Linked DNA regions of Marinagarivorans cellulosilyticus. The protein of the gene in region 2 interacts with the protein of the main gene of each other region in a pairwise test. Links are inferred from orthologs where the notes say so. Each region holds a gene or a part of one and is shown on either strand. Other genes may lie near its edges.

The links.
Region 1: the proteins of groL (region 2) and aceE interact in binary tests that used the Escherichia coli proteins (3 or more experiments, as listed by UniProt). The link is inferred for Marinagarivorans cellulosilyticus from one-to-one orthologs.
Region 3: the proteins of groL (region 2) and grpE interact in binary tests that used the Escherichia coli proteins (3 or more experiments, as listed by UniProt). The link is inferred for Marinagarivorans cellulosilyticus from one-to-one orthologs.

The regions. Positions count from the first base shown.
Region 1 is NZ_AP023086.1:2,672,537-2,683,515, reverse strand. What follows is about bases 2,929-6,167. They hold aceE (pyruvate dehydrogenase (acetyl-transferring), homodimeric type), read right to left. Parts: upstream 5,793-6,167; coding sequence 3,129-5,792; downstream 2,929-3,128. Other genes in these bases: aceF (dihydrolipoyllysine-residue acetyltransferase), read right to left, coding at 2,929-3,119. In the rest of the region: MARGE09_RS10785 (SDR family NAD(P)-dependent oxidoreductase), read right to left, coding at 61-804; MARGE09_RS10780 (DUF488 domain-containing protein), read right to left, coding at 867-1,454; more of aceF, read right to left, coding at 1,521-2,928; MARGE09_RS10765 (insulinase family protein), read right to left, coding at 6,268-9,273; MARGE09_RS10760 (AI-2E family transporter), read right to left, coding at 9,388-10,467; MARGE09_RS10755 (sulfurtransferase TusA family protein), read right to left, coding at 10,464-10,730; MARGE09_RS10750 (M48 family metalloprotease), read left to right, coding at 10,939-10,979. UniProt on the Escherichia coli protein: Component of the pyruvate dehydrogenase (PDH) complex, that catalyzes the overall conversion of pyruvate to acetyl-CoA and CO(2).
Region 2 is NZ_AP023086.1:4,456,037-4,466,674, reverse strand. The notes cover bases 4,872-7,769. They hold groL (chaperonin GroEL), read left to right. Parts: upstream 4,872-5,444; coding sequence 5,445-7,094; downstream 7,095-7,769. Other genes in these bases: cmoB (tRNA 5-methoxyuridine(34)/uridine 5-oxyacetic acid(34) synthase CmoB), read right to left, coding at 7,656-7,769; MARGE09_RS18275 (methylglyoxal synthase), read right to left, coding at 7,175-7,636; MARGE09_RS18285 (co-chaperone GroES), read left to right, coding at 5,079-5,372; MARGE09_RS18290 (FxsA family protein), read left to right, coding at 4,872-4,900. Outside these bases: MARGE09_RS18310 (M48 family metallopeptidase), read right to left, coding at 1-784; MARGE09_RS18305 (LemA family protein), read right to left, coding at 884-1,480; MARGE09_RS18300 (MFS transporter), read right to left, coding at 1,570-3,117; MARGE09_RS18295 (DUF481 domain-containing protein), read left to right, coding at 3,271-4,320; more of MARGE09_RS18290, read left to right, coding at 4,448-4,871; more of cmoB, read right to left, coding at 7,770-8,630; carboxy-S-adenosyl-L-methionine synthase CmoA, read right to left, coding at 8,647-9,417; flagellar basal body rod protein FlgB, read left to right, coding at 9,749-10,156; flagellar basal body rod protein FlgC, read left to right, coding at 10,212-10,638.
Region 3 is NZ_AP023086.1:3,872,312-3,881,096, forward strand. Bases 1-2,826 are described here. They hold grpE (nucleotide exchange factor GrpE), read right to left. Parts: upstream 1,790-2,826; coding sequence 1,211-1,789; downstream 1-1,210. Other genes in these bases: dnaK (molecular chaperone DnaK), read right to left, coding at 1-991; recN (DNA repair protein RecN), read left to right, coding at 1,984-2,826. Also shown: more of recN, read left to right, coding at 2,827-3,645; MARGE09_RS15620 (shikimate kinase), read left to right, coding at 3,663-4,172; MARGE09_RS15625 (peptidylprolyl isomerase), read left to right, coding at 4,255-4,872; MARGE09_RS15630 (putative metalloprotease CJM1_0395 family protein), read right to left, coding at 5,045-5,938; MARGE09_RS15635 (hypothetical protein), read right to left, coding at 5,965-6,345; MARGE09_RS15640 (SMI1/KNR4 family protein), read left to right, coding at 6,681-7,214; MARGE09_RS15645 (hypothetical protein), read right to left, coding at 7,230-8,405; MARGE09_RS15650 (LapA family protein), read right to left, coding at 8,414-8,716; cmk ((d)CMP kinase), read right to left, coding at 8,756-8,785. UniProt on the Escherichia coli protein: Participates actively in the response to hyperosmotic and heat shock by preventing the aggregation of stress-denatured proteins, in association with DnaK and GrpE. It is the nucleotide exchange factor for DnaK and may function as a thermosensor.

The DNA.
Region 1 (10,979 bases), 1.8 Mb from region 2 along the record:
TTGAGCGGCCTAGAAAATGATCGATTAGCACTCAATTGTGCAGATGGCTGAATATTTTATTTATTGGCAGGTATAGCCGCCATCAACCGGCACCAAGGCGCCCGTCATAAAGCTATTTTCATCAGATAACAAAAAACACGCGACTCGCGCGATTTCAGCAGGTTCAGCTATACGCTTAATGGGCTGAGCATCTTCTAGAATTGCCATTACCTCGCCATCGCTCGCGCCAGTAATAGACTTAAATTTATCGACCGCCTTATGGAGCAAAGGCGTATCAATAGTGCCAGGGCAAATGCAATTGATGCTGATATTGAATTCGGCATAATCAATAGCGGTACTTTTAGTCAGCTGTGCAACGGCGCCTTTAGTCATGCCATAAGCCGCACTCATCCCCTTACCCACAAAGGATTGATCCGACCCCATAATCAAAACCTTACCCTGTCGCTGTTCTTTCATAATGGGCAATACAGCTTTAAGCGTAAAGAATACACCCTTGCAATTTACCGCCAATACTCGCTCAAACTCATCCACACTGGTTTGCTCGATATTCGCAAATAGATGTATGCCGGCATTCGCAAACAGCAGATCAACCCGGCCGCTTTCATCCAACACCTGAGCAACCGCCTTTTCTACTTGCTCGTAATTACTTACATCGCACGCGATATAACTGCAAGCATCACTTTCAACATCAACAATATCCAAGTTATAGACTTTCGCGCCTTGCGCGCAGAGCTTTAAAACTACCTCTCTGCCTATCCCTGTGGAGCCACCGGTCACTATGGCCACTTTCTTACTGAAGCTCATTACCACCCCCGTTATTAAACACATTAATAAAGCAATATATTAACACTGCTTTATTAAGCTTTTTACAAAGGCTTACGATAAGACGTTAACTTTAATTGCTGTAAATAGGCTGAGTGTGCACACTCGCAAGGCGTCATAAACAAATCATCCTCAGCGGCATGCATTTTCGTTACTCGGGATTCCAATGCGCACTGCGACTCTAGCTCTCCATCATGCAAAATATGCCCAAGTGGCACATTTGGGTAGCTCCGCGCCCAATAATGCCCGATTAGTAAACTGCGATGGCACGTAGCTGGATCTTTTTCTGCACACATCAGCGCAATACTCAGCGGTTTATTTAAACCGTTATTTAGACGATTAATACCTGCCTTGAATAAGGCCGAGGCCATTAGACGGTCGAATTGTACTTGGCCTAGCTCGTCATAATGCGCATCATCTTTTGAGCGCGGGCCCAGCTCGTCACCAAGGTATACATAATAAATACCCTCGGTTTTTAAACGCGCTTCAATCGCTTCTTTGTGATAATCAAAAAATGCTTTGCTATAAGGTACCGAACGTACATCGGCAACCGCTTGAATATTGTGGCGCTGCAATTGTGCAACGAAGGTATCTATCGGCTTAGTGGCATAACCAATGGTAAACAAAGACATAAATTCTACGCTCCAAAAACAAAAAAACCGGCCATTGGCCGGTTTTAAATTATTGCGTATTAATGCTTATAGTAATAAACGGCGAACATCGCCAAGCACTGTACTTAAGTAAGTCAGGAAGCGCCCGGCATCACTACCGTTAACTGCACGGTGATCGTAAGAAAGACTTAGCGGCAACATCATACGCGGCTGGAAGGCTGCGCCATCCCACACCGGCTGCATGCTTGCTTTAGAGACACCCAGAATGCCTGCTTCAGTTGTGCTCACCATAGGTGTAAAACCGGTACCGCCAAATGGGCCCAAGCTAGAAATAGTAAAGCAACCGCCTTGCATTTCGGCCGGCTTCAATTTGCCGTCACGCGCCTTACCGGCCAACTCCACAACTTCGCGAGCAATATCGTAAATGCCTTTTTGATCGACATTTTTAATCACTGGCACCATCAAGCCACGCGGGGTATCCACCGCAACAGCAATATGGATAAACTTCTTCTGAATAATGTGCTCACCGTCATTATGCATTGCCACATTAAAACTTGGCTCTGCCTGTAAAGCAGCGGCAGCCGCTTTAATAATGAACGGTAGCGGCGTTAACTTAACGCCTGATTTTTCAGCTTCGGCTTTCATGCCTTTGCGGAAACTTTCGATATCGGTAATATCGGCATCATCAAATTGCGTGACACGCGGAATATTTAGCCAGTTACGCGTCATAGCTTCTGCGGTTAGCTGCTTGATCTTGCTCATTTTCACAAGTTCAACTTCACCAAACTGGGCATAATCCACGTCGGGCACGGCTGGAATACCAGCGCCGCTAGTCACACCGCCGCCGGAAGCACGCTTTTGCATCACGTTTTTGACAAAGCCATGAACATCGTCAAACGAAACACGGCCGCGCGTACCCGTACCTTTGACCTCGGCAAGGTTAACGCCAAGCTGGCGAGCTAGTTTGCGTACCGCAGGACCGGCATAGACTTCGCTAGAGGAAACGACTATTTCAGCGCCAACCGACGACGCAGGTACTGGTTCGGCTTTAGCCGGAGCAGACGTGACAGCGGGAGCTGGTGCTGCCGCTTTTGGGGCCTCTGGTGCAGGGGCAGCTGCTGGCGCAGCACCCTCGACTTCCATTTGACCAATCACATCACCCTGGCTAGCTTTATCACCCACTTTAATCGTGAATGCGGTTATTTTACCGCTCGCAGGTGCGGGGATTTCCATACTGGCTTTATCGGATTCTAAAACAATAAGGCTATCGCCTTCGCTTACGGTATCGCCCACCGCGACAAAAACTTCTATAACCTCTACGCCTTCTGCACCACCGATATCCGGTACCGGAATATCTGTAACACTCGCCTCTGGTGCACTCGCTGCTGCCGGAGCCGGCTCAGCGGCTGGCTCTGGAGCGGCAGCTGGCTCTGGAGCAGCGGCATCGCCTTCCACTTCAAGCTCAAGCATTGGCGTGCCTTCCGCGACTTTATCGCCCTCTTTAACCAATATGGCTTTTACCACGCCGCCTTTTGGCGAAGGGATATCCATACTGGCTTTATCGGACTCTAGCATCAGCACTTCTTGATCGGCGGCTATCGTATCGCCAACCGCAACGCTAATCTCAATGACATCAACGCCTTCTGCGCCGCCAACATCAGGGATGTTAATTATTTCAATCGCCACAATAGACTCCTATACCGTCAAGGGCTCGGCTTTTTCAGCATCGATGCCATATTTTGCCATGGCTTCTACAACCACTTTCGCGTCAATTTTGCCTTGGTCTGCCAACGCCTTAAGCGCCGTCACGGCAACGTAGTTACGATCCACCTCGAAGAACTCGCGCAACTTACTGCGTGAATCACTGCGACCAAAACCATCTGTACCCAACACGTAGTAATCGCCAGGGATGTAATTGCGCAATTGCTCAGAATAATTTTTGATGTAATCCGTCGAGATAATGAACGGGCCGTCTTGTTTTTCAAGCGTTTGGGTCACGTAAGCTTTTTTGGCCGGTTGATCGGGGTGGAAGCGATTCCAGCGCTCAACTGTTTGCGCTTCACGTGTTAGCTCGTTGGTGCTTGTGACACTCCAGATGTCTGATTCCACACCAAAGTCTTTGCGTAACAATTCGGCTGCCGCTTCAACTTCGCGCAAAATAGAACCCGCCCCCATCAACTGTACGCGGTGCTTGCCTTTAGGCGTTTTCTTGCCTGCGGCCAATTGATAAATACCTTTAATAATGCCTTCTTCGGCACCTTCTGGCATATCTGGGTGGGTATATTCTTCGGTCATGGTGGTGATGTAGTAAAAGACATTCTCTTTTTCAGCATACATACGGCGCAAACCGTCTGTAATAATCACCGCCAACTCAAAGCCATAAGTGGGGTCGTAGCTGCGACAGTTAGGAATGGTATTTGCCATCACATGACTGTGACCATCTTGGTGCTGCAAGCCTTCGCCGTTAAGCGTGGTGCGCCCTGCGGTGGCACCAATTAAAAAGCCACGCGCTTGAGCGTCGCCCGCTAACCAGGCTAAATCACCAATGCGCTGGAAGCCAAACATCGAGTAGTACACGTAAAACGGCACCATCGGCATTTTGTAGTTGCTATAGGCCGTAGCAGCAGCAACCCAAGCCGACATAGCGCCTGCTTCGTTGATGCCTTCTTCCATGATCTGGCCTTTTTTATCTTCTTTGTAGTACATGATCTGCTCGTGATCATGCGGGGTATATTGCTGGCCAGCCGAGCTATAAATACCTAACTGGCGGAACATACCTTCCATACCAAAAGTACGGGCTTCGTCAGGCACAATAGGCACTAGATTTTTGCCCATGTTTTTGTCTTTCGCCAACGCCGACAAGTATTGTACAAACGCCTTAGTCGTCGACATTGTTCGCTCGCCCGTCGTCTTTAAAAGACGCGGGAATTTATCGAGCCCGGGGGTTTCGAGCGGCGTAAAGTCACTGACGCGCGATGGTAAATAACCATTCAACGCTTCACGGCGAGACTTTAGGTACTTAATTTCAGGCGAGTCTTCTGCGGGGCGATAAAACGGAACATCTTTAACCTGCTCGTCCGTTAGCGGAATATTAAAGCGGTCGCGAATACGCAATAAATCTTCGGCGCCCAGCTTTTTAACGTTGTGCGCAATATTGACAGACTCGCCACCGGCCGCACCCAAACCATAACCTTTAACAGTTTGTGCCAGAATAACCGTTGGCTGCCCTTTGTGGTTTGTCGCTTCGTGATATGCGGCATACACCTTTTGAGGGTCGTGACCACCACGGCTTAAATGCATAATGTCGTCATCGCTCATATCTTCTACAAGCGAGAGTAACTCTGGGTATTTACCGAAGAAGTGCTTACGGGTGTAAGCGCCGCCGTTGGCCTTGTAGTTTTGCAACTCGCCATCAACCACTTCGTTCATGCGTTGCTGCAATAAACCAGTGGTGTCTTTTTCAAGCAAGCGGTCCCAGCCTTTACCCCAAACCACTTTAAGCACATTCCAGCCTGCGCCACGGAACATACCTTCAAGTTCTTGAATAATCTTACCGTTACCGCGCACAGGGCCATCAAGACGCTGCAAGTTACAGTTAATCACAAAAATAAGGTTATCTAAGCCTTCACGGCCTGCTAACGATATTGCGCCTAAGCTTTCTGGCTCGTCACACTCACCATCGCCCAAAAACGCCCATACTTTACGATCACCGCGCGGCACCAATTCGCGAGCCGACATGTAACGCATAAAGTTAGCTTGGTAAATAGCCGTGATGGGACCAAGGCCCATAGATACCGTTGGGAACTGCCAGTAATCAGGCATTAACCAAGGATGCGGATAAGACGACAAACCCTTGCCATCAACTTCACGACGAAAGTTATTAAGCTGATCTTCGTTGATACGACCTTCTAGGTACGAGCGGGCGTAAATACCCGGAGCGATATGGCCCTGAAAGTAAACGCAATCGCCCATTTGCTCGCCGTTATTACCGCGAAAGAAGTGGTTAAAAGCTACATCGTATAAAGTCGCAGAAGAGGAGAAAGACGATATATGACCACCGAGGCCATCATCGTTATTCGCATTAGCACGAACAACCGTAGCAATTGCATTCCACCGAATTAATGAGCGAATTTTACGCTCTAACGCTAAATCACCAGGAATTTGTGCTTCCGCTGAAACGGGAATGGTATTGCTGTAGGGTGTAGTAATCGCGGACGGCAGGCGGACACCGGCCTGTGTCGCAGCGTTCGACAAGTTTGCCAGCAATTGTCCAGCACGCTCAGAACCGCTGTGTTTAATGACAGATTCTAGTGCGTCTAGCCACTCTTGTGTTTCAAGAGTATCGTTTTCCTCAAGCATCAAAGCCTCCTCATCCACTGCGCCTTACACAAAGTACGCAAGTTTCAGTAATAACAGGAACAAGCTGGCTCTTCCCTTTTCAGCTCGTCGTTTTTTAATATCAATTGCACTACTGAGTGCGCCGCCTAGTCTTAGGGGGCCACGCGGTAGCGGTGTGTTCATCTATACGCCATACCAACGAAGCGGTAGGTGTGAGCCAGTCGCAACCAAAAGACCCTGCTACCGCGCCTTCTTAGTAGCCGCAGCAAAGCTGTGAAAGTAGAAATAAGGTGTTACGCAACTGCCCCAATAACGATGAACTACAGATTAAGGCGCCACGATTCTACACAGATCAAATTCACATTTCTAGCTGTGCGTCGGGCCCGCCCATAGATAGGCGGGCCTATTGCGCAGTGTTACAGCTGTCACATTGCGCAATAGTCGTACCATCTGCTCAATTTACAGCTCGGCAAATACCGAGCGCATAATAAACAACTTAGGGGTACAGCAAGGAGGGAGCCTTGCCCTTAAAGGCCGCGTAATCAGTGATGTGAGGAATTAACGAGAATACCGTTTTAGGCTTATCTACCGTGGCATTTTGGGAATATAAAATCAGCTGACGCTTTTGGCTATCCGTTAAAAACTGGTTGTACCAAGCCTTGAAATCATCAAGCTGGTAATTTTCAACTGCGGCAATCAACGCCTCGTCGCGACTGAACGCCGTATCGCCACTGTTTAAACTTTGCCAGTATTGGCTTACCAGCGCATTCAAGTTTTTGGGTTTCTCGGATAACTGCCCTACCAACGCCAATTGATGGACATGAAACTGGGTGTCGAAGTCGGGTTTATAATCGGCTAAAAATGTCGATATCGCTCGCTCTAATGCCACAACATCCGCCTGCGGTGATTGCACAACAAAAACCGCACCTGGCACCTCCCGCACAGGGTAGTAACTGCCAAATACAATGTAACCTAGCTGCTGCTGGGTGCGCAGCTGGTGATAAAATGGCGTGCTCAAAGTTTGCGCAAACAACTGTAATGCGGCTTGTTCCTGCAGCGAATCATCGCTGCCCTGCAGGTAAAGCATCGTGGCGTTGTCTTGGTGCTCGGCTGCAATATCAATAGCGTTAGCCTGCACAAGCTGAGTCACCCTTGCTCCCACTTTCGATTTAAATGAGCGCCCATCGACCAATACGCGCTTTAGCTTTTTCGCCAGCTTTTTCGCATGCCGAGTATTAATATTGCCCGCGGTTAGCACCGTGACTTCACTTTGACGCAATAAATTCTCAGTAAAACCCGGCAAGGCTGTAGGCTCTAGCGCGGCTAGCGCATCAGCCATATCTGGTGCAGACCAATACGGCTGATAAAGCGTTGCCGCAAGGTGGCTCATCATTTGTCGGTAAGGCGTTTCTTTTTTGTCATTGCGATAACGTCGCACCAAAGCCTCTTGCATGCTTTTAAGGCGAGGCAACTCGGCAACAATCCCCTTACCTTTTTTGTAATTATTAAGCTGTTTTACCGTGTAATTTAGTAGCGGCTCAATGCTATCTGAATAACCACTAAAAACAAAATCGATGCCTCTCGAGGTGGCATTAATACTAAAGTTTGCGCCGGCCATTGCCGCTTGATATGTCACCGGATTGAGATCGGCTTCGATAGCGTCGGCCAGTAATTTCACCATCGCAGCATGTTCTGCAGATTGCTCTACTAACACTGATTTTAAGCGCACCCGCACTGTTGCTCGCGGTACAGAAAATTCGGTATTACTGACATGCCATGCATTAAAGCGAGCATGTTTTACAATTTGCTTGGGCTTATCGTGCGCCTCTTTTATCAACGCTAAGCTTTCTGGCACAAAGGGATTTTTAGCGGGTAGTGCGCTTTTATCTAATAGTACTTTATACGCTTCGTTTTTAGCCGGGTCGATATGCGCGGGCTTATAAGTTTGGTTAACCGCATAAGGCACTTCGTACAGCGCGGTTTTATCCGTGGTTTGCAATGATGGCGCAGTAACAATTCGCAAAACATTATCGGCATTTAAGTGGCCGGCAAAATTTTGAATCAATGCTTTGTCAAACTGCCCTAAACGATAATCCATTGAAAACAAAATGGGGCTATCAACTAGCTGCATTTTACTGGCGAGATGGCTTGCTTCCATCATGGCTTCGCCACGCTCTTTAAAATTAAAGTCTATTTCGCCTAAACGTTTTATTTCGTTAAAACGCCACTCGTTAATGCCCTCGCGCTGCAGGGTTTTAATGTAACTAAACAGCAAGCTATCAATGGTATCGACATGCTTCAAGCCTTCGGGTGTTAAGCTGATAGAAACACCAAACGTATCGCCTTGGCGCCAGCCCACCCCCCGCCCCGCAGAAAGGCTTTCTATCCAGCCTTGCTCTTTTAGCAACCATGCCAAACTACCTTCACCTTCATGCCCCAACACAAAGCCTAAATAGCTCAGCGGTTTTTTCATCCAATAGTCATTTTTAGGGATTGGGAAAAGGTAGCTGACCGAGCGCACTTCGGTATTGGGGGTAATATTGATTGAAGCTGGCAAAAATGACGCATTAAATAGCGGTGTGCTCGCTTCTTCGTGGGCGACGGGGAAATCTTTTATGGCTGAGAACAAAGGTTTTACCATCGCCCGTAGCTGTGGAAGTGTTTCTTTGCCCACCACCACCAAACGCATATTATTAGCCGCGTAGTAACGGTTATAGAAGCTGACTAACGCTTTGCGCAGCTCACCGTCTTCATTATGTAAGGAATCTAAATTACCCGTTCGAAAGCGCGACAAGGCGTGGCCCGGCGTAATCACCTGCCGCAGGACATCTTCTTGACGGCGGTACTCAGTCGAAAACTTAGAGCGAAACTCCGAATGCACCGCATTGCGTTCTCTGTCGACATACTCTTCGTTAAATAGTGGCCCTATAAAAAACTGCGCAAAACGATCCAGCGCCCCCGCCAAGTGATCAGCATTAACATCAAAGAAATAGTTGGTATGCATTAAGCTCGTATAGGCATTATGGCTACCGCCATGCTTTTGAATATAGGCTTGATACTCTTCGGAATCTGGGTATTTTTGTGTTCCCAAAAACAACATATGCTCTAAAAAGTGTGCCAAACCAGCACGCTCTAGTGGATCTTCTCCGCTGCCAACATTCACATCTAGCGCGGCCGCAGCCTTTTCAGCGTTGGGGTCAGAAATCAACAATACGGGTAGATTATTATTCAGCACAAAGTAATCAACTTGGCGAGCATCGTTAGGGCTAAGCTCTGGCTGCAGCCATTGTGGTTGCAAGCGCTGTGGCGCATTCACTGCCAGCGCCTCGGCACCGGGTGTTTCATGCACCGGCGCTTGCGAAGCTGTAACTTGAGCCTGAGCCACACACATAGAGGACAACCAGCTACATGCCAGCCCCAGGCCCACAGCACATACTTTATTATGTAACTTACCGATAATGCCCACACAGGCCAAGCGATGTCGTTTACAGACTGAATTCATTGTGTCCTCTTTATTTAAAAAAAACCGCGATAGTTTAGGACATATCGCGGTCTATTCGGTTCACCCACATTGTGCGTACGCTAGAACCTAGAGCTAACAGCTACACGATAACCACTACCCTTTTGCAGCAGCTTCTTCCATGCCGGCTTTTGCCGTAGGCCAAGCGGTTAATATCGCCTTAACTAAGGTTGCGAGCGGGATGGCAAAAAAGACCCCCCAAAAACCCCATAAACCACCAAAAACTAGTACAGCCAACACGATGGCTACGGGGTGCATTTTAACGGCCTCGGAAAACAGCAGAGGAACGAGAACGTTACCATCTAGCCCCTGAATAACACCATACGCCAACATAAGGTACATGAATTCGCTGCCCCAGCCCCACTGAAAAAAGCCAATAAGCGCAACGGGGATTGTTGCAACGGCAGCACCGATATAAGGAATAAGAACCGAAAGACCCACAATAACGGCCAACAAAAGGGCGTAATTGACCCCCAGCAGCGTAAACGTAATGACAGAAACCCCAGCAACAATGATAATTTCTACCACTTTACCTCGGACGTAATTAGCTATTTGCTGATTCATCTCGTGCCAAATTTGGCGCATAAGCGGGCGCCGGTTAGGTAACTTATTGCCCAACCAATCCACCATAGCGGCGCCATCTTTTAAAAAGAAAAACACCAAAATTGGTACTAATACTAAATAGATCAATACACCAAAGAGTATGGGTAGCTGCGCAATAGAGAAGGTTAAAATCTGCTGCGCCGTTTGCCCAAGTTCAGCGCTCGCTGCCGTAATTAACTGTGTCATTTGTTCTTTGGAGAGTAAATCTGGGTAGCTTTCGGGCAAAACCAATAACAGCTTTTGCGCTTGCTTTAGCATTTTGGGCGCTTCACCAGCTAGGTTTAACGTTTGCGACCAGATCGAAGGCAATAGCACCAACAGGATTAACACAATGGCACTAACGAGCAGTAAAAAAGCCATGGTGACCGCCGCGATATGCGGCACCCCCCAGTGCTCTAACCGCGCCACTACCCCCTGCAGTAAAAAAGCAATAATAATCGCAGCGATCATGGGTGCCAATACAACCCCCATAGTCACCAAAACCGCCACACTAACAACCAACAATACCGCAATTAAAATAGCTTCTTCGTCGGCAAAGTAACGTTCGATCCAGCGCTCAAAAACCTTAATCATGCGACACCTTCCGGTTTGTATTCACCTTTTTGCACATGGTATTCAAAAAAGCTTTCATGCTCATTAAATCGTAACAGTGTATGCGCAGAAAGCTCAGCAAATGCATGAAAATCGCGTACTGAGCCAGCATCTGTTGCCAGTACCCGCACCACATCGCCACTATTGCACCCATTAAGCGCAAGCTTGGCCTTAAGTAATGGCATGGGGCAATCTAACCCTCGCGCATCAACCTCAACGGTCGTTTTTATCGATTCATTAGACATAATTGTTATCAGCAGTAAGGGGAGTCATTGAGCACACATGGAATTATTTGCCGCATTGTAACTCTTATTACGGCATGATCGTATCAGCCTTAAGAGGCATAGCGCCCCTCAAGGCAGGATGTGATCCACTAAGATTTCACAATAGCGCTTGATGACACCCGTTTTTTTAGGCACTGTGCCATTTAATATGAAGAACCCGAGCTTTTGCATGACCTTTATCCGCACCCTTTGCGCCCTTGCACTTTGTGT
Region 2 (10,638 bases):
GGCGACTAACGGCGGCTTTAATTATATTGCCACAAAAAGTGCCGGCATAACCTATGGCCATTAACGCAAGCCCAACCCCTGCTGATTTATTATCCGAGCGTGACCTACTGCTGTGATACCGCCGGCGGCCAAACATAGAGCCGCCCACCATGTGTTGGCCTATCAGACCAATTAATAAAATGCCGTGTAATAGCGCAACAAGGCGCATATTGATTTTCACATCGCCAAAGTTGATATGGCTAAATTCATGGGCAACAACACCTTGTAATTCGTCGCGGGTAAGCTGCTCCAGCGCGCCTTCAGTAGCAGCAACAACAGTTTGGTGGCGATTAAACCCCGCGGCGAATGCATTAATGCCTTGGCCGGGGATTACAAAAACCTTAGGCACAGGGTTGCCAGATGCTAGCGCCATTTCGGTCACTATATTAAAAAACTGTTTGTGTTGCGGGTTGTCGGTTTCGGGGTGAACGTGTTTGGCGTTCATAGACAGTGCGACTTCAATACCGTTGCCGCCAAGCTGAAAGCTTTTATAGGCGCTGCCTAATAGTATTACTGTTAATGTCCCCAGTGCGGACCAGGCGAAAACAGGGCTGGTAAATAAGGTGGTTAAGTAGTCTAGGTTTGTCCATTGGGTGCCCATTGCGGTTTGTGTTTGAAAATAAGAGACAACGCCAGATACGACAATGGCCGTAAATAATGCAACGGCGGTTACCGCTAAAGCGAGCAGCAGCACAAGGCGAGTGGTTTGGCGTCGGGCTTTATCTTGATGTTCAAAAAAGTTCATGGCGGCTATTGCATCTCGGTCGATGAATAAACAGCCCGTAATGTTAGGGCTGTTTATGGCAGCTAGGCAGGGGACATCGTCTTGTTAGAAAGACACCCGTTAAAAAGACACTTTAGGCGCTTCTGCAATGGCGGCGCTGTCTTCAAATTCTAATAAGGCGGCTTTTTGATTATGGCCAAACATGCTGGCAAAAATAACAGTAGGGAAGCTTTCGCGAAAAATGTTGTAAGCCATAACGGCATCGTTAAACGCCTGGCGTGCAAAACTAACGCGGTTTTCGGTAGATGATAGTTCTTCGGTTAATTGTTGCATGTTGGTGCTGGCTTTAAGGTCGGGGTATGCCTCCATTACCATGTTAAATCGGCCCATGGCTTGCCCCAATATTTGCTCTGCACCGGCAAGCGCATGAATGTGGCTGCCATCACCGGGGTTTTTACCTGCCGCGCTAAGCTCGGAGGCTGCCGCATTACGTGCTTTTACTACTGCCTCTAAGGTTTCGCTTTCGTGCTTAAGGTAGGCCTTAGCGGTTTCGACAAGGTTAGGGATTAGGTCGTAACGGCGCTTAAGCTGGACTTCGATCTGGGAAAAGCCATTTTCAAATTGGTTTTTTAGTTTGACCAGTTGGTTGTATAGGTAGATGACGTAAAGTGCAAAAATCACAACAACGCCAAGAGTTATCAAGCCTGAGGTGCCCATAATCAATTCCTGTTACATGTAAGTTTTTGGTGAGTCTAATCCAGTTTTACGTGACTGCCAAGCCTTTGTTGTTCGGTGCTAGGTTGTTGTCAGTCGTTTCGCAGCGTTAGCAACTTGAAGCGTAGCCGCCAAAGCAGCACAAGGCTAGGGGTAACCATTAAGGCCGTAATGGCGAAAAAGAGCGCCCAGTCACCGTTGAAAATATCGACTAATAAGCCGCTATTGCTGGCTAATAGTGTCCTCCCTAGATTGCCAAGCGAGGCCAAGAGTGCGTATTGCGTTGCCGAAAATTGGTGGCTACAAAGATGTGAAATAAAGGCCACAAAAGCAACCGTTGCCCAAGCACTGGTGAAACCATCAATAACGACAGTGACAAAATAGAGCCATTCAACGGGCCCAGCGATGGCTAGCAGGCAAAACATTAAGTTGCTCGCAGCCATAAACAGGCCGCTAACCATTAGGCCTTTTAGTAAACCTAGGCGAGCATTAAGTATGCCGCAGGGGATTACGCAAGCCATGGTTACAAGCCATGTGAGCATTTTAGAATAGGTGGCTATTTGTGTTTTGCTAAAGCCAATTTCTTTGTAAAACACTATCGACATTCGGCCTAAAAATGCTTCGCCAATTTTGAATAGAAAAATAAACCCCAGCAAGCTAATGGCAATGGCCGGGCCGTTGCGCATAAAAAAGTCGCGCAGCGGCAGAATAAGGGTGTGGTAAGTGTTGGCGAGTAGTTTTTCATTAAATGAAGCGGCATGTGATAACCCTTGGCTGGGAAGCTGGCTAAGGGTGTGCAGCAAAAAGCCAGCAAGAAAAATCTCGATAGCGATAATTACCGGGATAAACCCTTGTGATTGCTTAAAGCCTGCGGGAATACCCCAGCCACCAACAGCCCAGATGGCAATGCACCATGGCAGGGCCATTAATAGGAGTAGAGCCTTTTGGTGAATTTTTGAGCGACACTGGGGCAGTAGCAATGCTGCTGCTTCAGGTTGAGATGTCGTAGTTTGGGCGGCGGGCATTAAAATGCATAGCACTGTTGTGATCGCGGTAATTGTGGCTAGTAGCAGGTATAAGCTTGGCCAGCTCCAGCCGACATCCGATAGTGCCAAGGGAATAAAGCCAATAGCCGCGTAACCTGTCCACCAGCCGCCGGTAGCGGCCGCGGCACCGGCAGAAATTAAGGCTTTTTCTTGCGGTTTAAAGCTTTGTACTCGGTAGGCATCAATGGCGATGTCTTGCGTCGCAGAGGCGCAAGCGAGTATTAAGGCAATAAGGATGAGTGTCTTGGCTGCATCTGTTGGGGCAAAAAGGCTCATGCTTAAACAGCAACAGGCAATAATAATTTGACAGGTAATAATCCAGCTTTGCTTATTGCCGGTTTTGTTGCGCGTACCCAGTACGCGAGCAAGTGAAAAACGATCGACCAGCGGCGCCCATAAAAAGTTGATGGAGTAGACGGCAAATATTAGACCGGCAAAACCGATGCTGCTGCGGCTTAACCCGGCTTCTTGCAGCCAAAGTGTTAGCGCAGAGCCAATCATTACCCACGGGAGACCGCTAATAATGCCGAGTAAAAAGATACTAATGATGCGGCGATCTAAATAAATATTTGCTGTTTTAAACGTTGTGAGCACAAGAACCACTCGTGTTATCTGATCGAAACTGCGGTTTTTGGTGGTTACCTCAGCATGAGAGCCATAATGTAGCAGGAATTTTGAGAGGAGAGTCTCACTAAAAAGCATTTTCGGTTATTATGCACACATTCTAATCTGTTGGGAGACGCGTCCGTGAAGTTAATTTTAGGTATTGCATCGAGCTTATTAGCTGCATCTGCTATGGCTGGTCAAATTGAATTGAAAAATGGTGACAAAATAGGTGGCCAATTAAAATCTGTACACGGTGAAAAGCTCGTGTGGAAGGCCGATAAAGTGGGTGAAGTGACTGTCCAAAAAGCGGACATTCAAAACATCACCTTACCGGAGCCGGTAAAACTGCGCGGCTACGACGAGCCTTGCCAGCTAACCGAATTCGCCGGCGGTATGGTTCGTTTTAACTGTGCTGAAGAAGCAAAAGAGTATTCTCTATTAAGTTTGCACGATGTTGTGCCTTTTTCGTCTTATGAAGATTCCCTGCACAGCTACAGCGGCAAGCTAACACTGGTTGGTACTGAAAAAAGCGGTAACGTTGAATCGAGCGACTGGTTGGCTGCATCGCAGGTTAAGTTGCGCATCAACGACTTTAGGCACGATTTTGAATTGCGCTACACCGGTGAATATTTAAAGGTTGAAACCGAAGAGGGGCAGGCCCCAGTGAGAAGCAGCGTGAGTGAATACTACAAAGGTTTTTATGGTGTTAACTGGTTCTTTAAGCCGCGCTGGTATTTGTTGGGTGATTTAACCGCCGAAAAAGATGATGCCAAACAAATTTCAGAGCGCTATGTGCTTGGTCTGGGTTCGGGTTTCCAGTGGTGGGAATCGGATATTACCGCGCTTAAATTGGAGGCCAGCTTACTAGAGACCAAAGAGCACTACGACCTAAGCGCTGCCGATATCGCTTTGGGCACTGAAGGCCGCAAAGAGTTTTCTTCTGGCCGTATTGCTGTTGATTTTCGCTATTTGTTTGCTCGCGATATTGCCTTTTTTCACCGCAGCAATGTATCGCAAAACCTAGACGACAGCGATGATTGGCGTGCTAATGCTGATACGGGCTTATCGGCTCCATTGGGCTTTGGTATATCGGCGAGCTTACTAATGACATACGATTACTTGAATCAGCCTCAAGAAGGCGTTGAGAAATCTGATACCACTTACCGTGTGGGTGTTACCTATAAGTGGTAGAGTACTGAATAGATAGGCTTGCCTTGAACTTTATGCTGTAAGCCTCATTGTTGTTTTACGACAACCCATAAAAAACCCCGTCTAGTACGGGGTTTTTTATGGGTTCAACTTTATACATGGTGTTGTTATGCGTGGGTTTTTACTGTTTGTGGTGTTATTGCCGGTTTTTGACCTGGCCCTAATGGGACACTTAATTGGCTTTTGGAATACCATTTTTCTTGTCTTGGGCTCTGCCGTTATAGGCTTTGCGTTGATTCGCTATCAAGGTATAGCGGCGTTGAATGCAGGCCGGGCCAAACTTGCCGCTGGGCAAATGCCTTTATCGGAAATGACAACGGGGTTGTTTTTGGCGTTTGCTGGCGTGCTGTTTATTCACCCTGGCTTTATTACAGATTTGCTGGGGCTCATTTGTTTGATTCCTGGTGTGCGTCAACTGATGGCAAGTTGGGCTTTGGTGCGTTTTTCGAAAGGAGGGCGCAACCCCTTCGAGTCGCAAGAGACAATCCTTGAGGGGGAGTTCGAGGAAGTTAGGCCCCGAGATGCAGCGCACATTGAGCAACACGAATCGAAAAAAAACTAAAAAAAACAGTTTGCGGGTGTTGAAATCGATGATTCCGCTCCCATCATGGCTGCACATCAGTTCTGCGTAGTTGTTGAGTTGTCACTGCGCAACCCCGCATCTGCGGTTTTAATAACAGTTCTACTCTATTAAAAGGTAGAACCATTTACAGTAAATCGTACACTTTGGAGATTCGTCGATGAAAATTCGTCCCTTACACGATCGTGTTGTAGTGCGTCGCAAGGAAGAAGAAAAAATGAGCTCAGGCGGTATTGTGCTTCCTGGTTCAGCCACGGAAAAACCTAACCAAGGTGAAGTGGTTGCCATTGGTTCTGGCCGAGTGTTAGACAATGGCGAAAACCGTCCTCTTGACGTTAAAGTGGGTGACATTGTAGTTTTCGGCAAATACGCCGGTACAGACACCATTGAAGTTGATGGCGAAGAGCTGATCATTATCAGCGAGAGCGACATCAAGGCCGTTGTTGAAGCATAAATCGCAATAGCGATATCTCTTCCAACTCATTGAATTATAACCCTACTGACAAATTAGTAAGGAACCAGGATCATGGCAGCTAAAGAAGTATTGTTTGGCGACAGCGCTCGTCAGAAAATGTTAAAAGGCGTGAACGTATTAGCGGACGCAGTAAAAGCAACTTTAGGCCCCAAAGGCCGTAACGTTGTATTAGAAAAATCTTTCGGCGCACCAACAGTCACCAAAGATGGTGTTTCTGTTGCTAAAGAGATCGAGCTTAAAGATAAGTTCGAAAACATGGGCGCGCAAATGGTTAAAGAAGTTGCATCACAAGCTTCAGACGAAGCGGGTGACGGCACAACCACAGCGACTGTTTTGGCTCAATCTATCGTTAACGAAGGCCTTAAAGCAGTAGCCGCTGGCATGAACCCGATGGATCTGAAGCGCGGCATCGACAAAGCAGTTATTGCAGCGGTTGCACACATCAAAGAAATTTCTAAGCCTTGTGAAGACACTAAGTCTATTGCACAGGTAGGTACTATCTCTGCAAACAGCGATACCGCTGTGGGTGACATCATTGCTGAAGCCATGGAAAAAGTGGGTAAAGAAGGTGTTATCACTGTAGAAGAAGGCAGCGGCCTTGAAAACGAACTCGACCTTGTTGAAGGTATGCAGTTTGATCGTGGCTACTTGTCGCCTTACTTCATTAACAACCAAGACAGCATGAGTGTAGAGCACGATTCGCCGTTCTTGCTTTTGGTTGATAAGAAAATCTCTAACATCCGCGAACTTCTTCCTGTATTGGAGGCTGTTGCTAAAGCTGGCAAGCCTTTGGTTATTGTTGCTGAAGATGTTGAAGGCGAAGCGTTGGCAACTTTGGTTGTTAACAACATGCGCGGTATTGTTAAAGTTTCTGCTTGTAAAGCGCCTGGTTTTGGTGACCGTCGTAAAGCGATGTTGCAAGATATTGCAACTTTGACTGGCGCTACTGTTATCAGTGAAGAAGTTGGCCTAGACCTAGAAACCACAACGCTTGAGCACCTTGGTCAAGCTAAGCGTGTAACTATGTCTAAAGAGAATACAACTATCGTTGATGGCGCTGGTAATGCAGACGAAATCAAGGGTCGCGTTTCTCAAATTCGCGCGCAAATCGAAGATACTTCTTCTGATTACGACCGTGAAAAACTTCAAGAGCGTGTTGCTAAATTAGCTGGCGGTGTAGCCGTTGTTAAAGTTGGCGCTGCAACTGAAGTCGAAATGAAAGAGAAAAAAGCACGTGTTGAAGATGCATTGCACGCAACACGCGCCGCTGTAGAAGAGGGCGTTGTGCCTGGCGGGGGTACTGCTTTGATTCGCGCTGTTGCTTCTATTGTTGACCTTGTTGGTGACAACGAAGATCAAAACGCGGGTATCGCTATTGCACGTCGTGCGATGGAAGCGCCTTTGCGTCAAATCGTAGCAAACGCTGGTGAAGAAGGCTCTGTTGTTTGTGACAAAGTGAAGTCACAAAACGAAGCGACTTATGGCTACAATGCCGGTACTGGTGAGTACGGTGACATGATCGCAATGGGTATTCTTGATCCTGCGAAAGTAACACGTACTGCGCTTCAAGCAGCGGCTTCTATTGCTGGCTTGATGATCACTACCGAAGCTATGGTTGCTGATGCACCTGAAGATAAGCCTGCAGCAGCTCCAGACGCTGGCGGCATGGGTGGTATGGGCGGCATGGGCGGCATGATGTAATCTTTGCTCCCACGCAAACCAAAAAAAGCGGCTTTTTAGCCGCTTTTTTTTGGTTTAAAAGTGGGTGTTTTATGCGCTAGCTAAAGTTGCTCGCGCTTGTTTTTATAGCTGTCGTAATTGGGAATCATACGCTCCAGCGGGCTATTAAATAGCGGGCTTGAAATAATCAGGTCGGCGCTTGCGCTATTGCAGGCAATGGGAATATTCCAAACGGCGGCTAAGCGCAACAGGGCTTTTACATCTGGGTCGTGGGGCATTTGAGTGAAAGGGTCCCAAAAAAAGATTAAGCAATCAATTTTCCCTTCTGCGATTTTACTGCCAATTTGTTGGTCGCCGCCGAGCGGCCCACTTAAAAACTGTTTAACCTGTAAGCCCAGCGCAGTAGCGACTTTGCCGCCAGTGGTGCCCGTACCGCATAAGTGGTGGTGTTCGAGTAGCGCTTTATGTTTAGCTACCCAGCTTAATAAATCTGGTTTTTTATTGTCGTGGGCAATCAGTGCGATGGTTTTTTTAGCGGGCAATGCAGCTGCAATATATTCCATAAACCTACCTGTTGAGTGATTACTGGGGTTTTGTTGCTCTTATTACAACACGTTTTGGGGCAGGGTAGCCTTCAATGGTTTTGCTGGTGTCGTTAGGGTCTAAAAAGTCCTTCAGTGATAAAAATTGCATCCATTGTGTTGCGCGCTGCTCATCAAGGCTAGTGGTATTAATATCAAGACAATGGATGTCCTTAAAGCCCGCTCGCCTTAACCATAATTCCAGCGTTGGTATCGAGGGTAAAAACCATACATTGTTCATCATTGCGTAACGCCCTTCAGGCATTAGGCTGTAGCCGAGCTCACCATCAGCAATAAGGGTTTCTAGTACCAGTTCGCCGCCAGCTTTTAGGGTGTCTTTTAGCTCCCTTAAATGATCAATAGGTGAGCGCCGATGGTACAGCACGCCCATTGAAAAGGTCGTATCAAAAGCGTTTAGCGAGCTGGGCAGTGCCTCAATGCCCATAGGCAGTAAGTCAACCGGGGCCGTCGCTAAATACTTTTTGATTTGATGAAATTGGACAACAAATCGTGGCGACGGGTCGATGCCTATGACGCGTGCGGCGCCTTCGCCATACATTCGCCAGCAGTGGTAGCCGCTGCCGCAACCTACATCTAAAACCGTTCGGTTTTTCAGTGGGCTAATGCCTTTAATCACTCTGTCCCACTTCCAATCAGAGCGCCATTCAGTGTCAATGAAAGTGCCAAACACCTGAAAGGGACCTTTACGCCAAGGGATTAGTGCGCGCAAGCTAGCATCTAGTTGCGCCTGTTGTTCGCCGGTGAGGTCTTCAGGTAAACCGATTTGTACGCGGTCGGTCAGTGTGACTTGGCTTGGATTTATTTCTGGCATAGCAGCAAGCGCATCTAGCCAGCTTGGCAGGTCGCCATAGCGTTTGGTGCAAAGCCCATTTTGGGCGGCGCTTGGGATGGCATCGGCAAGGGCTTGCAATTTGCTGCCTTGCAGGGCGGTAATTAAAGGGCTGTAATCAATCATAGGTGCTTATGGGCCATTATTTAAAAGCAATCATGGAGGCAAAGTTAAAGCATTGGAACCATAGCTCAACACCGCTAAAACCTGCTTCTTTTAGGCGCGCTTGGTGGCTGGGGAAGCTTTCGGGGATAAGTACGTTTTCGAGTGATTGGCGCTTCTGGGCAATTTCTAAATCACTATAGCCTTGGCTGCGCTTGAAGTTGTGGTGTAGCTCGATCATTAATTCGTGGTGACGTGGATCATCAAAGGCCAGTTTCTCAGACAAAATCAAAACGCCGCCAGGCACGAGTGCTTGCGCAATGCGCTGCAGCAAGGCTGTGCGCTTTTCGATAGGTAAAAACTGTAAGGTGAAGTTGAGTACAACAACGGACGCAGGTTTAAAGTCTACGCCGTCAATATCGGCTTCAATAATGCGAATATCAATGTGTTCGGGCGTATCCTCTTTTACCAAGCTTTGGCAGCGCGCAACCATTTGAGGAGAATTATCGATGCCGACAATATGGCATTTTTTGGCGCCTAGGCCATTGCGCATTGCCAAAGTGGCTGCGCCCAGCGAGCAGCCTAAATCGTAGCAGTGGGTATCGTGTTGCGCATACCGTGCGGTGAGCTGGCTGATCATGTGGATAATGGTGCTATAGCCGGGTACCGAGCGCTGGATCATATCGGGAAACACCGATACCACTTTGTCATCAAAACGAAAGCCTTCAACGATATCGCTAGGGCTGGCGTAAAGGGTGTCGGTGGTGGGCGTATCCGCGTGCTTGTCCTGAGTATTGTTCGATGGGGTCATTGTGGGCCTCTTATCTATGTTGCCATTTTACCTGATGCCAGTACAAAAGCCGAAATCTGCTGTTGTGCAGTGATATTGGCTTTGCTTAAGGCGGCGTGAGTAATCGGCAAGGCCTTGCCGCTTTGGCTGGTTCGGCAAAATATTGGCGATAAAAATAATTAGCGCAACCTTAATAATTTTTATATATAACAATAACTTAAAAAAATTATTGGGCGTGAAAAAGGGCTTGGCCTTGCGCTTGCATTCACCTTACTGCAAAGACAACTTTACTATTTAAGTGGGTAATAATTGACGAACCCTGCAAATAGTTAATTGAGCAGTGAGGGCTAACATGGCGATCTCGTTTAAAGACACTACCGGTATCTATGAGAGTGCGTTAAGTCTTCGTAGCAAGCGTTCCGAAGTTTTAGCGGGCAATTTAGCCAATGCCGATACCCCTAATTACAAGGCGCGCGATTTTGATTTTCACTCGGCACTCAATGCCAGCATGGCAACACCGAATGCCTCCGGTGGTCATATGCGTGTGACACATCAAAATCATTATCAAATGAATGGCGGCTCGCCTTTGGGTGGCGAGTTGGAATACCGAATACCTACCCAGCCGAGTATCGATGGCAATACCGTTGAAGAGCAGGTAGAGCATGCGGCATTTATGGAAAACACCTTAGAGCACCAAGCGGCTTTTACCATGTTGAATAGCCGTTTTAAAGGCCTTAAGGCCGCTATAAAGGGTGAGTAATTACACTTTAAGGCCGTAAAAATAGTTTTAGTGATGTATATGGGGAGTAATAACGATGAGCTTAAATAATATTTTTGATGTGGCAGGTTCTGGTATGAACGCGCAAAGCGTGCGGCTAAATACTACCGCGAGCAATATCGCTAATGCCGATACCGCATCATCAAGTACCGAAGATGTTTACCGTGCTCGTCATCCTGTATTTAAAGCGAGTTTCAACCAAATGTTAGGCCATTCACAAGAGGGGCTAAACCCGCAAGACGAAACTGCTGGCGTGGCTGTGTTGGGAATAGTGGAGTCGGATGCGCCTTTACAACCTCGTTACGAGCCGGATCATCCTATGGCCAATGAAGACGGTTATGTGTATTACCCCAACGTTAATGTTGTTGAGGAAATGACTAATATGATTTCGGCCTCACGATCTTTTCAAATGAATGTTGATGTCTTGAATTCGGCAAAACAAATGATGCAACGTGTTCTTTCTA
Region 3 (8,785 bases), 590 kb from region 2 along the record:
CAGAAAGATCCGCATCAGCCAATGCAGTTTTCAGCGGCTCAAGCGAGCGTTTCACAAGCTCTTCAACTAATGACTCTAATTTTGAGCGAGTCAACTTAACAACCAAATGCTTAGGGCCGGTTGCATCTGCGGTGATGTACGGCAGGTTTACTTCTGTTTGCTGGCTAGAAGAAAGCTCAATTTTGGCTTTCTCTGCCGCTTCTTTTAAGCGCTGCAACGCTAATGGATCGTTGTGCAAATCGATACCGTTGCTGCTTTTGAATTCTGCCGCCAAATATTCAATTAAGCGCAAGTCGAAATCTTCACCACCCAAAAAGGTGTCGCCGTTAGTCGCTAGTACTTCGAACTGATGCTCGCCATCGACATCAGCGATTTCAATGATTGAAATATCAAAAGTACCACCACCCAAGTCATAAACGGCAATTGTGCGGTCACCTTCAGCTTTGTCCATACCATAAGCTAAAGCGGCGGCCGTTGGCTCGTTAATAATGCGCTTAACGTCTAGACCTGCAATCTTGCCAGCATCTTTAGTCGCTTGGCGTTGCGAGTCATTAAAATAAGCAGGAACAGTAATAACCGCTTCGGTCACTGTTTCACCCAAATAATCTTCAGCTGTTTTTTTCATTTTTTTCAAAACTTCAGCTGAAATTTGTGGTGGTGCTTTTTTATCGCCTTTGATTTCTACCCATGCATCGCCATTGTCCGCGCCAATAATTTTATAAGGCACCATGGAGATATCTTTCTGTACAACATCATCGGTAAACTTGCGACCGATCAAACGCTTAACGGCAAATAAAGTGTTATTAGGGTTGGTAACCGCTTGGCGCTTGGCGCTCTGGCCGACCAGTACTTCGCCATCTTCAGCAAACGCAACAATCGATGGTGTAGTACGATCGCCTTCCGCATTCTCAATAACCTTTGGCTTACCGCTTTCTAAAACAGAAACGCATGAGTTGGTTGTCCCCAAGTCGATGCCAATAATCTTACCCATAATGTGCTCCTCTTAGGCCTTCGCCTGATCTTGCTTTAGCGCTGTATTACAGCGTTAAAAATTAAACTGTGTTTTAAACTTTCTTTAGAGATGTATCGTATTGATAGCTATTAATTACCCGTACGATCTACGCCTTTGGCCTTTTCCGAAACCGGCGACGCCATTGCATGCTTGCTATATTGGCGCGATTGCCGGTATTTCAACCGCTGATTGAGGTTTTTATTCAGCTTTGCTGACAACAACCATGGCTGGGCGCACCAAACGGCCATTCAAGGTGTAGCCGCGCTGGAAAACATTAATCACCGTGTTTGGCTCTACATTGGGGTCCGGCACCATGGACATCGCTTGATGTAATTGCGGGTCAAACGGCTCGCCAGCAGGATCAACTGCTTCCACATTGTGGCGCTTAAGGCCATCAGTCATCGACTTCAAAGTCAACTCTACACCTTCGACAATAGCCTCAAAACTGCCTTGCTGGCCGTTAGCGGCTTCAAGTGCGCGCTCTAAGTTGTCGGCCACCGGTAGCATATCGCCAACAAATTTATCCAAGGCAAACTTATGCGCTTTTTCAACATCTTGCTGAGCGCGGCGGCGGGCGTTTTGCATTTCAGCAGACGCCCTTAGCACTTGCTCCTGCGCATTGGCAACTTCTTCTTTTAAAGTTTCGATTTCAGCCTGCAACGCAGCCACATCCGCCGTTGCAGGCTCTTGCGCATCAACAGAGCTCAGCTCGACGTGATCATCTTCTAAAGTTTCCGCTTCATTTGTTTGTGTTTGCGAATGATCTTGGCTCACGATTGCATCTCCTAACCAGCCGTTTCAAAAATTGCCAAATTCACCTAAACGAATTCAGCTTAAAGAGTATTTTCAGTGCAGCTGTTAATGGGGGCGGGAAAAAACGATTCAAGGGTTTTGATGCGAGATAACAGCAAGACTTGGCAAAGCCACCAAAACTACTGTATAAATAACCAATACACCGACGGAGGATTGCCATGCTTAGTCACCTTAACGTACACAACTACACTCTTGTAGACAGTCTCGACCTCGAACTGCAACCGGGCCTAACCACCCTTACCGGAGAAACTGGTGCAGGCAAATCGTTATTGCTCGACGCCATCGGTTTAGCTATCGGTAGCAAAGCAAGAGGTGAAGCCATTCACGATACAACCGCTAACGCAGAAGTATCAGCGCTATTTGACCTTGGCGATCAACCACACATCAAGCAATGGCTCGAGCAGCACGATATCTCCATCAACGACAACGAATGCCTGCTTAAAAGGGTGATCACACCGCAGGGGCGCTCTCGATGCTCTATTAATGGGCATAGCGCAACCCTGTCCCAGCTTCAAGAATTAGGCCGCAAGCTGGTAAATATTCACGGCCAGCACGAGCACCAAGCTTTACTTAGCCCGCAAACACAGCGCCGCCTGCTAGACCGGTTCGGCGCCTACCCCCAATTAACCGACGCAACAGAACTGGCATTTAAGCACTGGCGCAAGGCCGAATTAGCGCTTAACCAAGCACAAGAACTTGCCGATTCCCAAGGCGCTCAATATCAATTATTAAAATACCAAGTCGACGAACTCGCGTTACTTGAACTCAATGAAAACGAAGTCAAAAGCCTTGAGGGGCAACAAAAGCGGCTAGCCAATACCGAAGCCATGCAAGCAACTTGCGCCGCCATCATCCACAGCGGGCGCGACAGCGAGCACAGCTTACAAACACAACTGCACTGGTGCACAAGCCAACTGCAAAGCCTAACTAAGCACGACCCTTCGTTTAATGATGCCAGCGAGATGCTAAAAACGGCCTTAATTAATATTGAAGAAGCTATAGAAAGCATCGACAACACCGCGCAGAACTATAACGCCGAAGATTCCAACCTTAGCGCCATCGAAGAACGACTTTCCACTATTTACACCGTTGCCCGCAAACACAAAGTACAGCCGGGCGCCCTGCATGAGCACTACCAAACATTGTGCACCGAGCTTGAACAGCTTGAATGCAGCGATGAGCATATCGCCGCTTTAAAGCAAGCCGCGGAAGGCGCGCTTGAGACTTACAATGCTCATGCAATTAAGCTTCACGACGCACGCCTTAAGGCCAGCAAGCGGCTTTGCAAGGCTATTGGGCAGCGGCTAAAAGCGCTAAATATGGAGCATGCTAGTTTCTATATAGACTTCGAAGCTCACGACAGCCCACACCCACACGGCAATCATGGCGTAAAATTTTTAATTACCACTATTCCAGGCAAGCCTGCCGGAGCTTTGCATAAAATTGCCTCGGGCGGCGAACTATCGCGCATTAGTCTGGCCATCCAAGTCGTAACAGCAGCCACCCAAACTACGCCCACGCTTATTTTTGACGAAGTCGACGCCGGCATTGGCGGCACGACAGGAGATACCGTTGGCACACTACTGCGTGAGCTCGGCGGCAAAGCACAAGTACTGTGTGTAACCCACCTTGCACAAGTTGCAAGCAAAGCACACAACCATTTAAATGTTAGAAAAACAAAACAACGCGGTACAATCCGATCACAAATCACAGCTTTGTGCGGCGACGATATTGTTGCCGAAATATCACGCATGGTCGGCGGCCCAATAGACTCAAATGAAGCCCTTGCTCACGCACGTCAAATGATGACAACACACTAAACAGCAGCGGATTCTTTATGGCCAAAAGCAACATTGTATTGATCGGTATGGCTGGCGCAGGAAAAAGCACCATCGGCCGAATTTTGGCCAGCCAGCTTAACTTTCCGTTTATTGATAGCGACCAATTAATCGAGCAGCGAGAAAATAAAAGCTTGCAAACACTACTTGATAGCGAGGGATACTTAGGGTTACGCAAAATTGAAGAAGAAGCAATTTTAACAATCAATACATCTAACACTGTTATTGCAACGGGCGGAAGTGCCATCTATAGCGAAAAAGCCATCACACACCTTGCAGGGCAAGGGGTTCTTGTTTTTTTAGACGTGCCCCTCCCCCTTATACAGCAACGTATAGGCGACTATTCTCAGCGCGGCCTAGCGAAACCTAAGGCACAAACACTTAGCGCGCTTTACAACGAGCGCCACCCGCTTTATCAGCAGCACGCCAATATCACCGTATCCAAAAGCGATTGCAAAGCCACCGAGATAGCTGCCGATATTATGCGCCTTATTAGCAGCCAAACTTGATACAGCGTCGCCACTCAGAATTAAACGCTATGTTATTATCTCCAGCTTATAACGCTTCCAATAAATTGCTCGGATCCTTCTGATGTTCAAACTTACATCCCTTATCGGCAGTACTGCTGGCCTGCTTCTCTTAGCACTAAATAGCTATGCAACAACCGTTCAATTTCAGACCTCCCTTGGCGACTTCGAGGTTATTCTTTTTGACGAACAAACCCCAAAAACTGTAGAAAATTTTTTGCAGTACGTAAATGAAGAAGCCTATGAAGATTCCATTGTTCATCGCTCAGCAACAAACTTTGTAATTCAAGGGGGTGGTTTCAACCTTACCGAAGATGCATTATTTAACCCCATAAACATTCACTCACAAGTAGAGAATGAGGCCTATTACTCTAATGTGCGAGCTACGATTTCAATGGCAAAGCGCTCAGGCCTACCCGATAGCGCAACAAGTCAGTGGTTCATAAACTTGGGTAACAACAGCACTAACAGTGCAAACCTAGATTACGCCAATGGCGGCTATACCGTATTCGGGCAGGTTATAGGGAACGGCATGGATGTAGTAGACGCCATTGCAGCACTTCCAATACATAATGTTGATAATGAGACGGGAGGACGGGGGCAGCCGCGAACGTACCGCTACAAGACTTCACCCAAGAAACCAAGCCTGTACACGACAACTTTGTCATTATTTATGATGTGATCGTTACCGACGCCGCAACGAACAGCGCTGAACAACTAGAACCGCAGCCCCTCGTTATACAGCCAAGGGCAGCTCCACCAGCCCCAAAAAAATCAGGTGGATCGATGAGTTTATCATCAATCATCGGACTGCTTATGTTAATGGCGGCACCGCTGTTATTTAGGCGAAAACGCTAAGCGGTAGCTCTAAATAATGTTGAAGGCGAAGCTTCGGCGACGCTGGCGCTCATTAACCTATAACTATTAGCGCCGCGACTGCTTAAGCCGGGCAGTATTGCTGAGGCTTCGTTATTCTCTATTGCAGTTTGATCCTCACTCGTGGATTCCGCCACTGCCGAGACTTGCTCCTCCTCAGGAGCAGATGTCAAACTTTCTTCTTTTGCTCTAATTTCTGCTTGCAGCTCTTGGCGCGCAGCAGCCTCTAGCTGAATAGACTCTTGCGCTACTTGCCTATCTTGTGGCGAAGGCTCAGCTGGCGCCAGCGCAGCACGCCGGATAGTTTGTGCTTTTGCTATGGTTTGCTCTGGTGTCGCTGCAGGCCCAACATCAATTGGCACCTCGCCCCCCACGGCATAATTCACCCCGTCCGGGCCTCGCTCAAATTGATATTTATGTGCGCCGGCATAAGAGCCCCCAACGGCAGCGTGTGCTTGTTCATGGGCGCGCACTTCTCTATCTCGCGCAGCCAGCTCACGGATCTCCTCCTGGATTTTAGCTTCGACTTGCTGCTCTTTTTTGGCTTTAAGCGCTTGCTCGGCTTGTTCTTCATTCGTTTCCCCCGCTGCTGTACGAGGCGTATCTTCTGGTGTAGCCGCGCGCTCTTTGCCAGGCAAAAGCTTACCGCTTTCACCATATAGAAGTGGTTGCGCCGCTTGATTCGAGTGAATAGATTTCGCATCCACCTCTTGCTTTTGCGCGCTGTATAACTGGTTTGATTTTGCGGGCTCAGCTACCGGCTGAAAAGACGAGCCTGTAGGTGTCATTCCCTCACGCGGAGCAGCCGCAACAGAAAATTCTGCTGCAATCGACGAAGGTGCCACAGAGGGCATTGATGTTATTGAAGGCATTTCCCGCACCCCCGCCTTTTTATTCCTTAGGTGTAATCGTCAATTAAGCTACCAACAGCTTCCGCCCCAACCTCAACAACACTGGCTGAGGCAGTAAATATTTGCTCTTGCTGCTTCAGGGCCACCATGTTTTGTGCCATCGAGCTGCCACCATCAGAAGCCGCCAAGCGATCGCCGTTGGCAACCTGCGTTTTTTGCGAAGCTGGCACTTCCCCTGCGGGCATTGCATCACTGCCATTTCCGCGCTCAAGCTCTTGTGGCGATTGACTCGGAGGCACTAAACCCGCACCCGAAGCTGAACCCGACCGAAGCTCGGTGTTCGTTGAGGCAATATTTTGTGCATAGCGCTGCATTGTTTGCTGGCTTTGCACCATGCCTTGATATCCTGCAGACATAACGGAGTTCATACATCCCCTCCAATAAAAGTAAGACAGTTTCTACACAAATAAGTCTACCCTCAAGCTGATCAAAAAACACTCACCACACGGCACATAAGGCCATATCTTTAAGATCAATTTATTGTAGAAAGCCAACCACCTAACAAATATTGATATATATGCGCAAATTTAAGCACAATACGGCCTAACATCGACAAAATTCCGACGCATTCCAAACAAACACGGTCATCGCATTAAAAACGTCAACTATCTGAATTCCCTTGGACTCGTACTGCACTTCACCTAGAATGCGGAAAATTTCAACTTCAGCCTATTTTTAAACGCTAACAAACATACGAGACTCTATGCATTTCCAACAACTCACCGAATTAATGAGCGAGCTAGGCGTAGCTCAAAGCCAAGACCTCGTGGGAGTACCGCTGTCGGAAATTAAAAATATGGAGACATTTTTTGGCCTGCGCTTCCCCGCCAGCTACGTGCATTTTTTGCACCGCTGCGGCCGCTCCGCTGGCCACCTCGCTGGCTGGGCAGCCATCTATTTTGATGACCTTAAAGAAATCGCAGAAGAGTTTGAGTTTCACAAAACCATGGCAAGTAGCGAGCTATTGCTCCCTAGCGGTGGACTACTAATTGCTCATTACAATCAAAGTTTTGATTATATGATTTGTGATGGAGCCAGTGAGCCAACAATTTACCGTATCACATTCGATGATTTGGGCGCGCACTGCGAGCGCTTCGCAAACAGCCACACCGATTATCTAGAAGCGATGATTCGCAAAGCTGCGACAGAAAAAGGGAAAGTAGAGCCTTTTTTTATTGATGAGTGCGGCAACATGATCCGCGACGACTTAACCAGTTACGCACCAGCGGTAGATTAAAGCGTACTAAAACGCCTAGTGCGTAGAAATGACCGTGCCCCAATTTTTGCAGCTTGGGCAATGCCAGTGATGCTCATGCCCGCTATAGCCACAATTCTGACATTCGTAAGATTGCGTTTGCTGCAAGCGCTGTTCAACAATACCCAGTAGCGATTCTAACGATAACTGTTGATAGGTTGACGATGGCAAAATTCCTAATACGTCACTGAGAGACTCTAAATGCGACCACTGCTCCAATTCTTTAATAAGAAAAATAATCGCTTCTGACTCTGAGGTTTTCTGCGCGATAGCGCGAGCCATATCGGGCAATAACAAGGCAGATGGTTGCTGCTGATAAAGGTCGGCTAAAAATGCCTCCAGTGTTTCCGCTTTATGGGCACGAGTGTAAGCCTCGATAAGTAGCGGCAATACCTGTGAGTTGTGCGCAGTGAAATTTAATGGCACTTGTTTGAGCAGTTCAAACGCCTGCTGCCGGTGACCCTGAGCCAGCGCAAGTTGACCTCGTAAAATTAAAGTTCGCGCCAAATCGACATCTAAAACTTGAGCCTTTTCAAGCGCCTCTTGTGCATCACTATAATAACTTCTCGAAAGTGACTGCTCTGCAATTTCACAATAAAACTGCGCTTGTAAGCGGCGCCAATGATCACTATCAACACCCGATTGTGATAACGCATCGGCAGCCACAACCGCCTGCAGCCATTCGCCTTCGCTTTGATAAACTTCAACAAGACGTGTTAAAGCCTTAGTGGCTATACCCGCCTCATCCACATGGCTTAACTCGTTGTACAAGGCTTCAGCGCGGTCGAACAAACCGGCTTTCAAGTAATCTTCAGCTAAAGCCAAACGCGCCTGTAAATCTTGATCTTTCGTTAAACTGGGACGCGATAATACGTTTTGATGAATGCGAATAGCCCTGTCAACCTCGCCACGTTTGCGCAACATACTACCTAAAGCCATATGCGTTTCTAGCGTATCTTCATTAACATCCAGCGTTGCAGTTAATGCATCAATGGCCGCATCTGGCTGCTCTGTAATAAGATAATTTAAACTCTCGCGGTAGCGATCCAAACTTACACGCGAGGCCTTAGGGTTCATTCTGTTCCGAATATCAATCGGCCTTTTAGCCAGTAAATAACCAATAGCCAAAGCACTTAAAAACAGTAAAAAAACGAGTAGCGAGTTAGTCTCCATAGCCTTGCCTATACTTTAGCAACACTATTAAGCGCTGTTGCTGTACGGCTTAATTGCTTTTCAAGCCGTTTGGTTTTTAGGCGCTGCATAAAAACCCAAGGCAAAAGAATAAGTATTGCCAAACCCATTCCTCCACCCAACAAGGCAAAAGCTAACGTTGAAACCGAAACCTCAGATAGCGTCCAGCGCATAAAATGAATGCTGACCACCTCGGTATTATCGAGGTAAAACTTGGTCACCATTAATGCTAAAAACAACCACCACACCAGCATTAAAAGCCGAATCGTCCACACGTACATCGTTTTTAACATTTCACAAACACCCTTTGTTATTAGTGTTAAGCACTCTATTTAAGACGGCAGTGCGGCTTTTTTGATGGT